2 linked regions of the Hymenobacter swuensis DY53 genome follow. The protein of the gene in region 2 interacts with the protein of the main gene of each other region in a pairwise test. Links are inferred from orthologs where the notes say so. Each region holds a gene or a part of one and is shown on either strand. Other genes may lie near its edges.

The links. Proteins that work in one complex are often made in the same cells at the same time.
Region 1: the proteins of sucD (region 2) and sucC interact in binary tests that used the Escherichia coli proteins (3 or more experiments, as listed by UniProt). The link is inferred for Hymenobacter swuensis DY53 from one-to-one orthologs.

Annotation. Positions count from the first base shown.
Region 1 is NZ_CP007145.1:1,425,481-1,430,943, reverse strand. The notes cover bases 1,349-4,246. They hold sucC (ADP-forming succinate--CoA ligase subunit beta), read left to right. Parts: upstream 1,349-2,143; coding sequence 2,144-3,349; downstream 3,350-4,246. Other genes in these bases: HSW_RS07615 (transglutaminase-like domain-containing protein), read left to right, coding at 3,477-4,246; HSW_RS07625 (glycoside hydrolase family 113), read left to right, coding at 1,349-1,778. Also shown: HSW_RS07630 (ABC transporter ATP-binding protein), read right to left, coding at 1-526; more of HSW_RS07625, read left to right, coding at 675-1,348; more of HSW_RS07615, read left to right, coding at 4,247-4,361; HSW_RS07610 (organic hydroperoxide resistance protein), read right to left, coding at 4,458-4,946. UniProt on the Escherichia coli protein: Succinyl-CoA synthetase functions in the citric acid cycle (TCA), coupling the hydrolysis of succinyl-CoA to the synthesis of either ATP or GTP and thus represents the only step of substrate-level phosphorylation in the TCA.
Region 2 is NZ_CP007145.1:718,863-724,186, forward strand. What follows is about bases 1,249-4,007. They hold sucD (succinate--CoA ligase subunit alpha), read right to left. Parts: upstream 3,190-4,007; coding sequence 2,308-3,189; downstream 1,249-2,307. Other genes in these bases: HSW_RS04580 (hypothetical protein), read right to left, coding at 1,249-1,287; HSW_RS04585 (hypothetical protein), read right to left, coding at 1,284-2,159. In the rest of the region: HSW_RS04575 (hypothetical protein), read left to right, coding at 1-487; more of HSW_RS04580, read right to left, coding at 508-1,248; HSW_RS04600 (response regulator), read left to right, coding at 4,462-4,800; ade (adenine deaminase), read right to left, coding at 4,980-5,324. UniProt on the Escherichia coli protein: Succinyl-CoA synthetase functions in the citric acid cycle (TCA), coupling the hydrolysis of succinyl-CoA to the synthesis of either ATP or GTP and thus represents the only step of substrate-level phosphorylation in the TCA.

The sequences.
Region 1 (5,463 bases), 710 kb from region 2 along the record:
GCTCCTGAGCGTTCTGCGAGTCGAGGTTGCCCGAGGGTTCGTCGGCGAAGATGATTTCGGGGGAGTTGATGAGGGCGCGGGCTACGGCCGTGCGCTGCTGCTCGCCGCCGCTCATTTCCGAGGGCTTGTGGTCGGCGCGGCGCTCCAGGTTCAGCATCCCGAGCAATTCGCGGGCCCGTACGCGGGTTTCCTTTTCCGAGCGCCCCGCTAGGTAAGCCGGCAGGCACACGTTTTCGAGGGCTGTAAACTCGGGCAGCAGGTTATGAAACTGGAAGATGAAGCCGATGTGCCGGTTACGAAACCGCGCCAAGTCGGAGCGGCCCAGGGAGCTGACCGATTCACCATCGAACAGCACCTCCCCCGAATCGGGGTTGTCGAGCGTGCCCAGGATGTGCAGCAGCGTGCTTTTCCCGGCCCCGGAAGAACCCACGATGGACACGATTTCCGACTTTTCAATGGTCAGGTCGATGCCCTTGAGCACTTCCAGCGTATTATATTTTTTGCGGACGTTAATGGCTTGCAGCAAAATGGGGCTTGATGTAGTGGGAGCCAGGGTACGGCAAGCAAATCTACGTAAACTCGGGCGTTGCGGTGGTGCCGGGGCCACAATCGGCCCCGGGCCACGCTAGGAAGTCCCGAATCGGGCTATCTTCCCGTTATCTATGCTTGTTCCGATGCCCGCTTTTCGTTCGCGCCGGTGGCTGTGGGCGCTGCTACCGCTGGGGCTGCTGCTGGCGGCCGCACTCGTCCTGCTGCGGCCCCGCCCCGTCACTACCCAGCTGCCCCCGCTACCCCCTGCCGGCCCGCCGCCCGCCGATGACCGCCTGCGCGGCGTCAGCTGGGTGGCCGGCGACTCCGTTTCGGCCCTCGACCTGGAGCCCCTGCGCCGCACCCACGTCACCTGGATTGCCCAGACGCCTTTCGGGTGGCAGCCCGGGGCGGCCGTGCCCGAGGTGCGCCTGAATACCGGCAGCAACCGCCACTACTGGGGCGAGAGTGACCGGGGCGTACTCCTGACGGCTCAACGAGCCCGGCAGCAGGGCATCCGCACGCTGCTCAAGCCCCACCTGTGGCTGCGCAACGGCGGCACCTGGCCCGGCGACATCAACATGACCTCGGCGGCCGACTGGGACGCGTGGTTTACCAGCTACTCCGTGTTTATCCTGCACTACGCCCAGCTAGCGGAGGCCGGCCACCTCGAAGCCTTGTGTATTGGTACCGAGCTGGAGCACGCCAGCGGCCCGGCCCACGAGCAGCAGTGGCGGCAACTGATTCGCCAGATCCGGGCGGTGTACCACGGCCCGCTAACCTACGCCGCCAACTGGAGCGGCGAGTTTGAGCAGGTGCGCTTCTGGGATGCGCTGGACTTCATCGGGGTGCAGGCCTACTTTCCGCTCAGCACCACCAACAGCCCTACGCAAGAGGCACTGCTGCAAGCCTGGCAGGCCCCGCTCCGGCGGCTAGAAGCCGTGCAGAAGCGCTACCGCAAGCCCGTCGTCTTCACCGAAATCGGCTACAAGACCACCCCCGACGCAGCCATTGAGCCCTGGGCCTGGCCCGACCGCATGGCCGTGCTGACTACGCCAGACGAGGCCACCCAGGCGGCCTGCTACACTGCTATGTTCGAGACGTTCTGGGGCCGCAAATGGTTTAAGGGCCTGTTCGTGTGGAAGTGGTACCCCGGCCTGCAGCCCGACGGCTCGGCCCGGCGCCACCTGGACTTTACCCCCCAGCACAAACCCGCCGAGCGCGTCATGGCCGAATGGTACGGGAAGTGAGTTGCCGATTCTCAGTTGCCAACGGAACGTCATTCCAAGCATATGGCGCATCAAGCCAGGGACGGAGCGTAGTCGAGGAATCTCACGTGCTGATGTTGTGATGCTAACCCGGTTACTATTGCTCCCTGGTTCAGAGGTTAAACCCTGAGCTAGGCATTAACAAAGCCAGACATGCTGCTTCTTGGCAACGTCAGCACGCGAGATTCCTCGGCTGCGGCTCCGCCTTCGCTCGGAATGACGTTCTGTTGGCAGCCGGCAACTGATAACGCGCAACTGGCAACCGGCAACATATAACTCATATCAACTCATTTCTGCCTACTTTCGCGGCAGCAAACCACCCCCATAACGACCCTTAACTGACCTCTATGAACATTCACGAGTATCAGGGCAAAGACATTCTGAAGCGCTACGGCGTACGCGTGCAGGAAGGCATCGTGGCCGATACGGCTGAAGAAGCTGTTGAAGCCGCCAAAAAGCTGACCGAGCAGACCGGCACCAGCTGGTATGTGATTAAAGCGCAGATTCACGCCGGCGGGCGCGGCAAAGGGGGCGGGGTGAAACTCGCCAAAAACCTGGAGCAGGTGCAGGAAATTGCCGGTAACATCATCGGTATGCAGCTGGTAACCAAGCAAACTGGTGCCGAAGGCCGCAAAGTGCACAAAGTGCTGGTAGCTCAGGACGTGTACTACCCCGGTGAGTCGGAAACCAAGGAGTTCTACATGAGCGTGCTGCTGGACCGTGCGACCGGCAAGAACGTTATCATCTATACCACCGAGGGTGGTATGGACATCGAGGAAGTAGCCGAGGCGCATCCCGAGAAGATCCACAAGGAGTACATCGACCCGCGCGTAGGTCTGCAGGGCTTCCAGGCCCGTAAAATTGCCTTCAACCTGGGCGTTGAGGGTGAGGCCTTCAAGGAGATGGTGAAATTCGTAGCCGCCCTGTACAAGGCCTACGACGACACCGACTCGGCCATGTTCGAAATCAACCCTGTGCTGAAGACGTCGGACAACAAAATCCTGGCCGTTGATGCCAAGGTGACGCTGGACGAAAACGCCCTTTACCGCCACAAGGATTTCGCGGCCCTGCGCGACACCAACGAGGAAGACCCGCTGGAAGTAGAAGCCTCGGCCTCGAACCTGAACTATGTTAAGCTCGACGGCAACGTGGGCTGCATGGTGAACGGTGCCGGCTTGGCCATGGCCACTATGGACATCATCAAGCTGAGCGGCGGCGAGCCGGCCAACTTCCTCGACGTAGGGGGTGGAGCCAACGCCCAGACCGTAGAAGCCGGTTTCCGCATCATCCTGAAGGATCCAAACGTGAAAGCCATCCTCATCAACATCTTCGGCGGCATCGTGCGTTGCGACCGGGTGGCGAATGGCGTGGTGGAAGCGTACAAGAACATCGGCGACATTCACGTTCCCATCATTGTGCGTCTGCAAGGTACCAACGCCGAGGAAGGAGCCCGCATTATTGATGAGAGTGGCCTGAAAGTATATTCCGCTGTGCTGCTGAAAGATGCCGCCCAGAAAGTAAAGGAAGTACTGGCAGAGCAGAACATTGCTTAGCCTTTTCGACAGGAAACTGTTTCTTTGCAAAAACCCGCCCGGTACGTACCGGGCGGGTTTTTGTTTGCCCGATTCCTAAACCCTGGAGATGAGGCTTGCGTTTAGAGCAATTCACTGGATATATCCTATGATAAATAAGACGTTTACGCTTTTTCTGGTTGCTTTCAGCTTCAACACCTTTGTGCAGGCGCAAAGTCCAGTTACTGCGCCAGGCGGCCCCGACTACCCCTACATCACTACCCTTGACCCGGTAGAGTACCCATTTCTGTTCAGCTCCCCTAAGTCGGAATACCTGACGAAATTCCGGGAGATGTACGGACTGGAAGAAGTGGTATGTAGGGAAACCTCTGATCTGGGCCGGGCTCGGGCACTATGCCAATGGGTGCATTTCCGCTTGGAACACGACGGCCACAAAGTATTTAAGTCCCAGGATCCATTTGCCATCCTGAAGGCCGCCCAGGCCGGCCAGCTGGTACAATGCGTGGAGTATGGATTGGTGCTGGCGGCAGCCTTCAACGCCATTGGTATTCCGGCCCGGCCCTTGTATCTCAAAGCCGAAAACGTACAGACCAAATCGTCCGCTGCCGGCCACGCTTTGGCGGAGGCTTGGCTGCCCGATCTGGGCAAGTGGGTAATGGTAGACGCGCAGGCGGATATCATTCCGCTGCTGGGCACGACCCCACTTAATGCCGTAGAACTCCGGCAGGCCCTGGCTACCGACAACGACGACCTCACCGTATTAACCTCCACTGAAGCCAAGCCGAAGTCGTACTTCAAATGGGTAAACCAGTATCTGTTTTACTTTGATACGGTGATGGATAACCGCTACGGCGTAAAGTCAGCACGCACCGGGCTGATGCTGGTGCCGCTGGGTGCCCACAAGCCGGTTATTTTTCAGCGCACGGAGTCCATCCACAATATTCGCTATACCAATTCCGTGGCGACCTTCTACGCCATTCCAGTCCAAGCCGACTGGCTGACGGCCAAATCAGGCAGCCCACTGGCACCCTGATCCTATATTGGTCACGCACGCATAAACGGCCTGAGCACTTTGCGTGCTCAGGCCGTTTATCTTATATCTTACTGACTAACAGCAGCAGACTAGCGCCTACGCGCCTTCTTTTTCAGCAACGCCGGCATTTTCCTCGGCCTGCACGGAAATACGCTCCCCCTGCACGCGCAATTCCACTTCCATATTGCCGCGGGTACCTACGGAGTACGGGCAAATTTTGTGAGCCTGCCGAACCATATCAATGGTTTTTTCCCGGTCGAATGCTTTCAGATCAACATCCAGAATAGCCGACAACCCGTATCCTTCGCCTTCCTGAAATAAGGATACTGAGCACTTCACCTCGGTCTGCGGGTCGAGTTTGTCGCCAGCTCGCTGCGCAATGACCAGCAGCGCCTGCTGAAAGCAGGACGAGTAGCCGGCAGCAAACAATTCTTCAGGATTGGTAGCGCCCTTTTTACCTCCTAGCCCTTCTGGCACCGACATATCCAAGTCGATGATGCCGGTGGCAGAACGGACGTGGCCGCTCCGGCCGCCAATTGCCGATGCTTCAGCAGTGTATAAGGTCTTCTTTTCAGTACTTGCCATAAAAGTGGGGGTCGATGAGAGAATTTACTCTTTGGCTAACTGGCCTGAGCTATGGAAGGTTACCTCTGACAGGTACAGGATTTTGCAGAAAAACGCACTTCAGGTTTGGCAGCAGTAGGTTTTCTGGCTAGTTTTGCGGCTCACTACCGGGTTGCGTAGTACAACGGATAGTATGGGAGCCTCCGAAGCTCTAGATCTAGGTTCGATTCCTAGCGCGACCACCATTAGCCCTAATAACCACTTGTTAAATAAGTAGTTATTAGGGCTTTTTTCTTTTATCAGGACAACTCACGAAAAAAACCAGTTATATTTTTACTTCAGCCATTTTGATTAACATATCCTCCACTGGTTGGTGTATGACTATGGGAATTCGGGTGGCATTATTAGCGGCAGCTGAGCCCGAATAGACATAAGAAATTTCTTCCCCACGCAGGCAATGGTCTAGGCTGTGTGGACAGCTAGCGCATCTAATCGAGTGCAGCGAGCAGATAGGCTACGGCTAAAAAATAGGTAGCGG
Region 2 (5,324 bases):
GTTCGGTATTGGCGGCTACCGGGAGTTCGGAACCAATGGGCTGCTGACGGTCATCGGTGGGGGCGGCCTGGGCGTCACGCGCCGGCGCACCTGCCTCTGGGGCTGCGACGACGTGCAGGGGCGTACCAGTAAGCTGTTCGGGCAGGTTGGGGCGGCCTGGGAACTACCCAACAGCTGGCTGGGCCTGACGTACCGGCTGGCGTACGTGGAGTTCTACCAGGTTAGCCAGGATGCGGTGGGGCTGGCCGACTTCGGGTCCTTCCGGCATGAAATCATGCTGTTTCGGCGGCAATGGTTGTTTGGGAGTGAGCAGTGGTTTGCCCAGAGCACGCTCGGCTTATCCATTAGCTCTCTGCGCAACTCCGCCCGCTCCTTAGCCATTCCAGATAGGGTGGCCGATGCCCGTTGGGAGGTTGCCGGGGTGCCCACGCCGCTGCTGAGTATCGGTATCGGTTGGCAGCCCGCTATGCGGCCAAAGAAACGCTAACTCCTCGTAGCGTTGCTGTTTCATTCAATCGGCTCCAGTTCCAACATGACCACCGTATCAAACGCCTGCACCGATTTACCCCGGAACGTCTGCAGGCCTTCCCGCTTATAGGGCAGATGTGGTGCCCAGCGCATCCAGGTATTCGAAACGTAGCCCGCCGGACTCTGGCGCAGCTTCGGAAATGCATCGGTAGGGGTCCAGATGGTAGTAGTGTCAGTGCCGCGCTGGGTAAGAATGTACGGCTGCACTACGGCTGAACCGTCCTTCTTGGTTTTGCGTCGTTGGATGTAATCACGCCGGATAAACACTTCATCCGCAACTGTCGGCAGGCTCTCCAATACCACATATATCCCGGCTGCAGGCAACTGTATGCGCTGATTGCGCAAGTCGAGCCGCAACTGCGTCCGGCGCTTGGGGATAGAATCAGGTGGCGCAAACAAAAAAGGCTGTTTCAGCAGTTCCGGCCCCAGCATTTCCGCTCCCGCTCCCCGTTGGTGGAGGCTCACCTGTAAACGCCCCGCCGTAAAGCGACAGTGCAACGGTATCACCAGCGAAGCCAAAGTGTATGTCTGGCCGGAATCGGGAGCCGGCAGCCACACAACGCAGCGCTGCTGAGGCACCAGGGGGCGCGTACCCCGGATGTAGCTGCCGTGAAACGTACCCGTCACCGACCTTGCTACATGCCCCCGTACCGCTACTTCTGGCAAGGCAATAGTGCGGGCTGAGTCGGTGATTGTCAGTTGGGCGTGGGCAATAACGGGGCTGAGCAATAGCAGCAGCAGAGGTAAATGCAGGTTCATAATTCTTCCACTTCCAGTTCCAGCTCATAATTGTAGTCGCTCACCGATTCCCGGGGCAGTGCCCGGCGCATCGGGGCCAGGTCCTGCGGTACCGACTGCCAACTCGGGGGCTGGCCCCGCCGGCCGACCAGCAGCCAGGAATGACAATCCGCTGCCGTATTCACCAGCCGGTAAGCCAGGGTCGGGAAAGTTGTTGTTGCTACCAGCCGTGTGCTACCATCGGGGCGGCGCAGCTCCTCGTAGCCATAGGAGCGGGTACTCGTGCCGGGTTGTATTTTCCGAAAATCCAGGTCCTGCGGAGGCGTTTTGCCGTCGTACGTGGCGGCCAGAATCCGGTGGCGCACGAAGGTTTCCTCTGGGATGGTAGGTAGGCCAGCGGCTACCACAAATACGCCGGCCCGGGGCAGGAGCAGCCGCTGGCTTGAAACATCAAACCGGAGCCAGCCCTTTTTCTCCACTGCTGTTTCGGCCGTGAGCAGCAGCGGCTGCGTCAGCAGATTCCGGGCGGTTTCGGGGCCGGCAGTAAGGGTTCCCGGACTAAGCCAGAGCTGCAGACGGCCTTCGGGCAGGTTGCGACGGTGTTTGGGCAGGTCCTGCACCGTTTCAGGCATGCGCGCACCCAGCCGCAGCCGTACGGCCCGCACCACGTACACCCGCGCTGTATCGGGCGGCCCGTGCCACACGGCTACGGCGCGCCCAGGCGTCAGTTCCCGCCCAAAAGCGGTGCGCAGGCCTCTGGTTTCGCCGGGCGGACTTAGCGTCAGCAGGCGGGGCTGAGCATGCACGTTTACTTCCGGCAGGTGCTGGCGCAGGCGGGCAGTGTCGGGGGATGCGGTAAGCAGCAGAAGCGAGGAGGATAATAGCAAAAACATAAGAAAGTAGTCGGATAACCCGGCGGGCCGCTGCCAGGCCGAGGGCACAAGTATATAGCGTATATCGAATAAGATACGATCCGGCGCAAAAAAACCGGCCGCCTCTGCGTAGCAGAAGCGGCCGGTCAGGCAAACAGGCAGGCGAAGATTACTTCGCGCCCAGTACGCGTAGCATGGTGTCACCGATTTCAGCGGGCGAATCCACCACGTGGATACCGCACTCGCGCATGATGGCCATTTTAGCGGCAGCCGTATCGTCGGCACCACCTACGATGGCACCGGCGTGGCCCATGCGGCGGCCGGGAGGTGCGGTCTGGCCGGCGATGAAGCCTACCACGGGCTTCTTGTTGCCGGTTTCCTTGATCCAGCGAGCAGCTTCGGCTTCCATGCCGCCGCCAATTTCGCCAATCATCACGATGCCCTCGGTTTCGGGGTCGTTCATGAGCAGTTCTACGGCTTCCTTGGTGGTGGTCCCGATGATGGGGTCACCGCCGATGCCGATAGCCGTGGTCTGGCCCAGGCCGGCTTTGGTGAGCTGGTCAACGGCCTCGTAGGTCAGCGTGCCCGATTTCGACACGATGCCCACGCGGCCTTTCTGGAAGATGAAGCCGGGCATGATGCCCACTTTGCACTCGCCGGCGGTCATCACGCCGGGGCAGTTCGGCCCAATCATGCGCAGACCCTCGCGGCCCTTCAGGTATTCCTTCACCGCAATCATATCCTTGGTTGGAATGCCTTCGGTGATGGTTACGATAACTTTAATGCCCGCGTCGGCAGCTTCCATGATGGCGTCGGCGGCGAAAGCCGGCGGCACGAAGATGATGCTGGTATCGGCGCCGGTTTCGGCTACGGCCTCGGCCACGGTGTTGAACACGGGACGCTCCAGGTGCTGCGAACCGCCTTTGCCAGGCGTTACGCCACCCACCACGTTGGTGCCGTACTCAATCATCTGTTGGGCGTGAAACGAGCCTTCGGAGCCGGTGAAGCCCTGCACAATCACTTTGGAATTCTTGTTTACCAGAACACTCATAGAAGTGGGGTTAGCGGAAGATGCGGGTTGAGGGTGGGGTACTAGGCCGCCGGGCAAAACCGACGGTGCGCAAAAGTAGGCTTTTTTGCCTGTTGGGCGAAGCATTGTTTGTCATTCCCGCGGAAACACGGTATCTGAGCGGCGCGGGGCTGTTGGTGTCACTTACTGCGGGCGGCACCCTGCCGCTCCCACCCGAAATCCGTACCTTTGCGGCCCTCTCTCTCAAAACCGCTTACCCTTCTCACCCATGTACTTTAATAACATCGTTGAGGCCATCGGCAATACGCCGCTGGTGAAACTCAACCGCGTCGCCGACGGCATCAAAGGCACCGTGCTGGCCAAGGTAGAATACTTCAACCCCGGCAACTCGGTGAAAGACCGCATGGCCGTGAAAATGGTGGAAGACGCCGAAAAAGCTGGTCTGCTCAAGCCCGGCGGCACCATCATCGAGGGCACCAGCGGCAACACCGGCATGGGCCTGGCCCTGGCCGCCATTGCCAAAGGCTACAGCTGCATCTTCGTGATGAGCGACAAGCAGAGCAAGGAAAAGCAGGACATTCTGCGGGCCGTGGGTGCGCAGGTGGTGGTCTGCCCCGTAGATGTGGCCCCCGAAGACCCGCGCTCTTACTACTCGGTGGCCAAGCGCCTGAGCGAGGAAACGCCCAACTCGTTCTACCCCAACCAGTACGACAACATGTCGAACACGGCGGCGCACTACGAAAGCACCGGCCCCGAAATCTGGAAGCAGACGGAAGGCACCATCACGCACCTGGCCTGTGGCGTAGGAACCGGCGGCACCATCTGCGGCACGGCCAAGTACCTGAAGGAGCAGAACCCGGCCGTGGTAACGGTGGGCCTCGATACGTACGGCTCGGTGTTCAAGAAATACAAGGAGACGGGGATTTTCGATGAGAACGAAATCTATCCTTATAAGACGGAAGGCATTGGGGAAGATATTCTGCCCAAGAATGTTAACTTCGACTTGATTGACCTGTTCATTAAAGTAACCGATCAGGACGCTGCCGTCATGACGCGTCGCTTAGCCAAAGAAGAAGGCCTGTTCGTAGGCTGGTCGTGCGGCTCGGCAGTGCATGGGGCCTTGGAATATGCTAAAGAATACCTGCAGGAAGGCGACACGATGGTCATCATTTTGCCTGACCACGGTACGCGCTACCTGGGGAAAATCTATAACGACGACTGGATGCGGGCGCAGGGCTGGTTATAAGCCCGAGGCCGCAGCTGCTTGTCTTACTTCATCAATACACCCCAATTATGGCCCGAAAGCTGCGGAACGTCGTGCTGGTAGACGATAACGAAACGACCAGCTTCCTGAATAACCGGCTGCTGAGCCGGCTGGAAGTGGCCGATCAGGTACACACTTTCTCCAAAGCCGAACAGGCCTACCAGCAGATCTGGGGCGGCTCCAAAGGCGAAGTGCCGGCCGAGGACGCGCCCGACCTGGTATTTGTAGACCTGAAAATGCCAGGCATGGATGGCTTCGAGTTTCTAAAGCTCTACAGTGCCCTGCCTGATTCAGTGCGGGAGCAAACTGTTATGGCCGTACTCACCACCTCCATGCACGCCGCTGACACCGCCCGCGTGGCCCAGTAACGAAGGCGTAGAGTATCTGGCTAAGCCCCTGACCGAGGAAAAGATGGAGAAACTACTCAAAAAGCGGTTTTAAGTAATAGAAGCGAGACTAGTAGAAGTGAGAGGAGAGACTTTCGTTCAATGGCACATTGCCAGAACGAAAGTCTCTCCTCTCACTTCTCTAGTCTCGCTTCTCCATTTTACACCACGTTTTCCACGAAGCGGAAGGCTTCGCCGTCGAACAGACCTTTGTCGCTGAGCTTGAGGCTGGGGATGACGAGCAGGGCCATAAAGGAAAGCGTCATAAACGGAGCCTGGAGCGGGGAGCCCAGCTCCTTTGCCAACGCATCTACGGCGGCGTAGGCTTCAGCTACGTGGTAGCCTTCCTGGTCCGACATGAGGCCGGCCACGGGCAGGGGAAGCACCAATTCCCGCCCATCAGCCGTAACGACGGCCAAACCGCCCCGGGCCGCAATGACTAGGTTTACGGCGCGCGCTAGGCTGGCATCGTCGCAGCCAACGGCAGTAATGTTGTGCGAATCGTG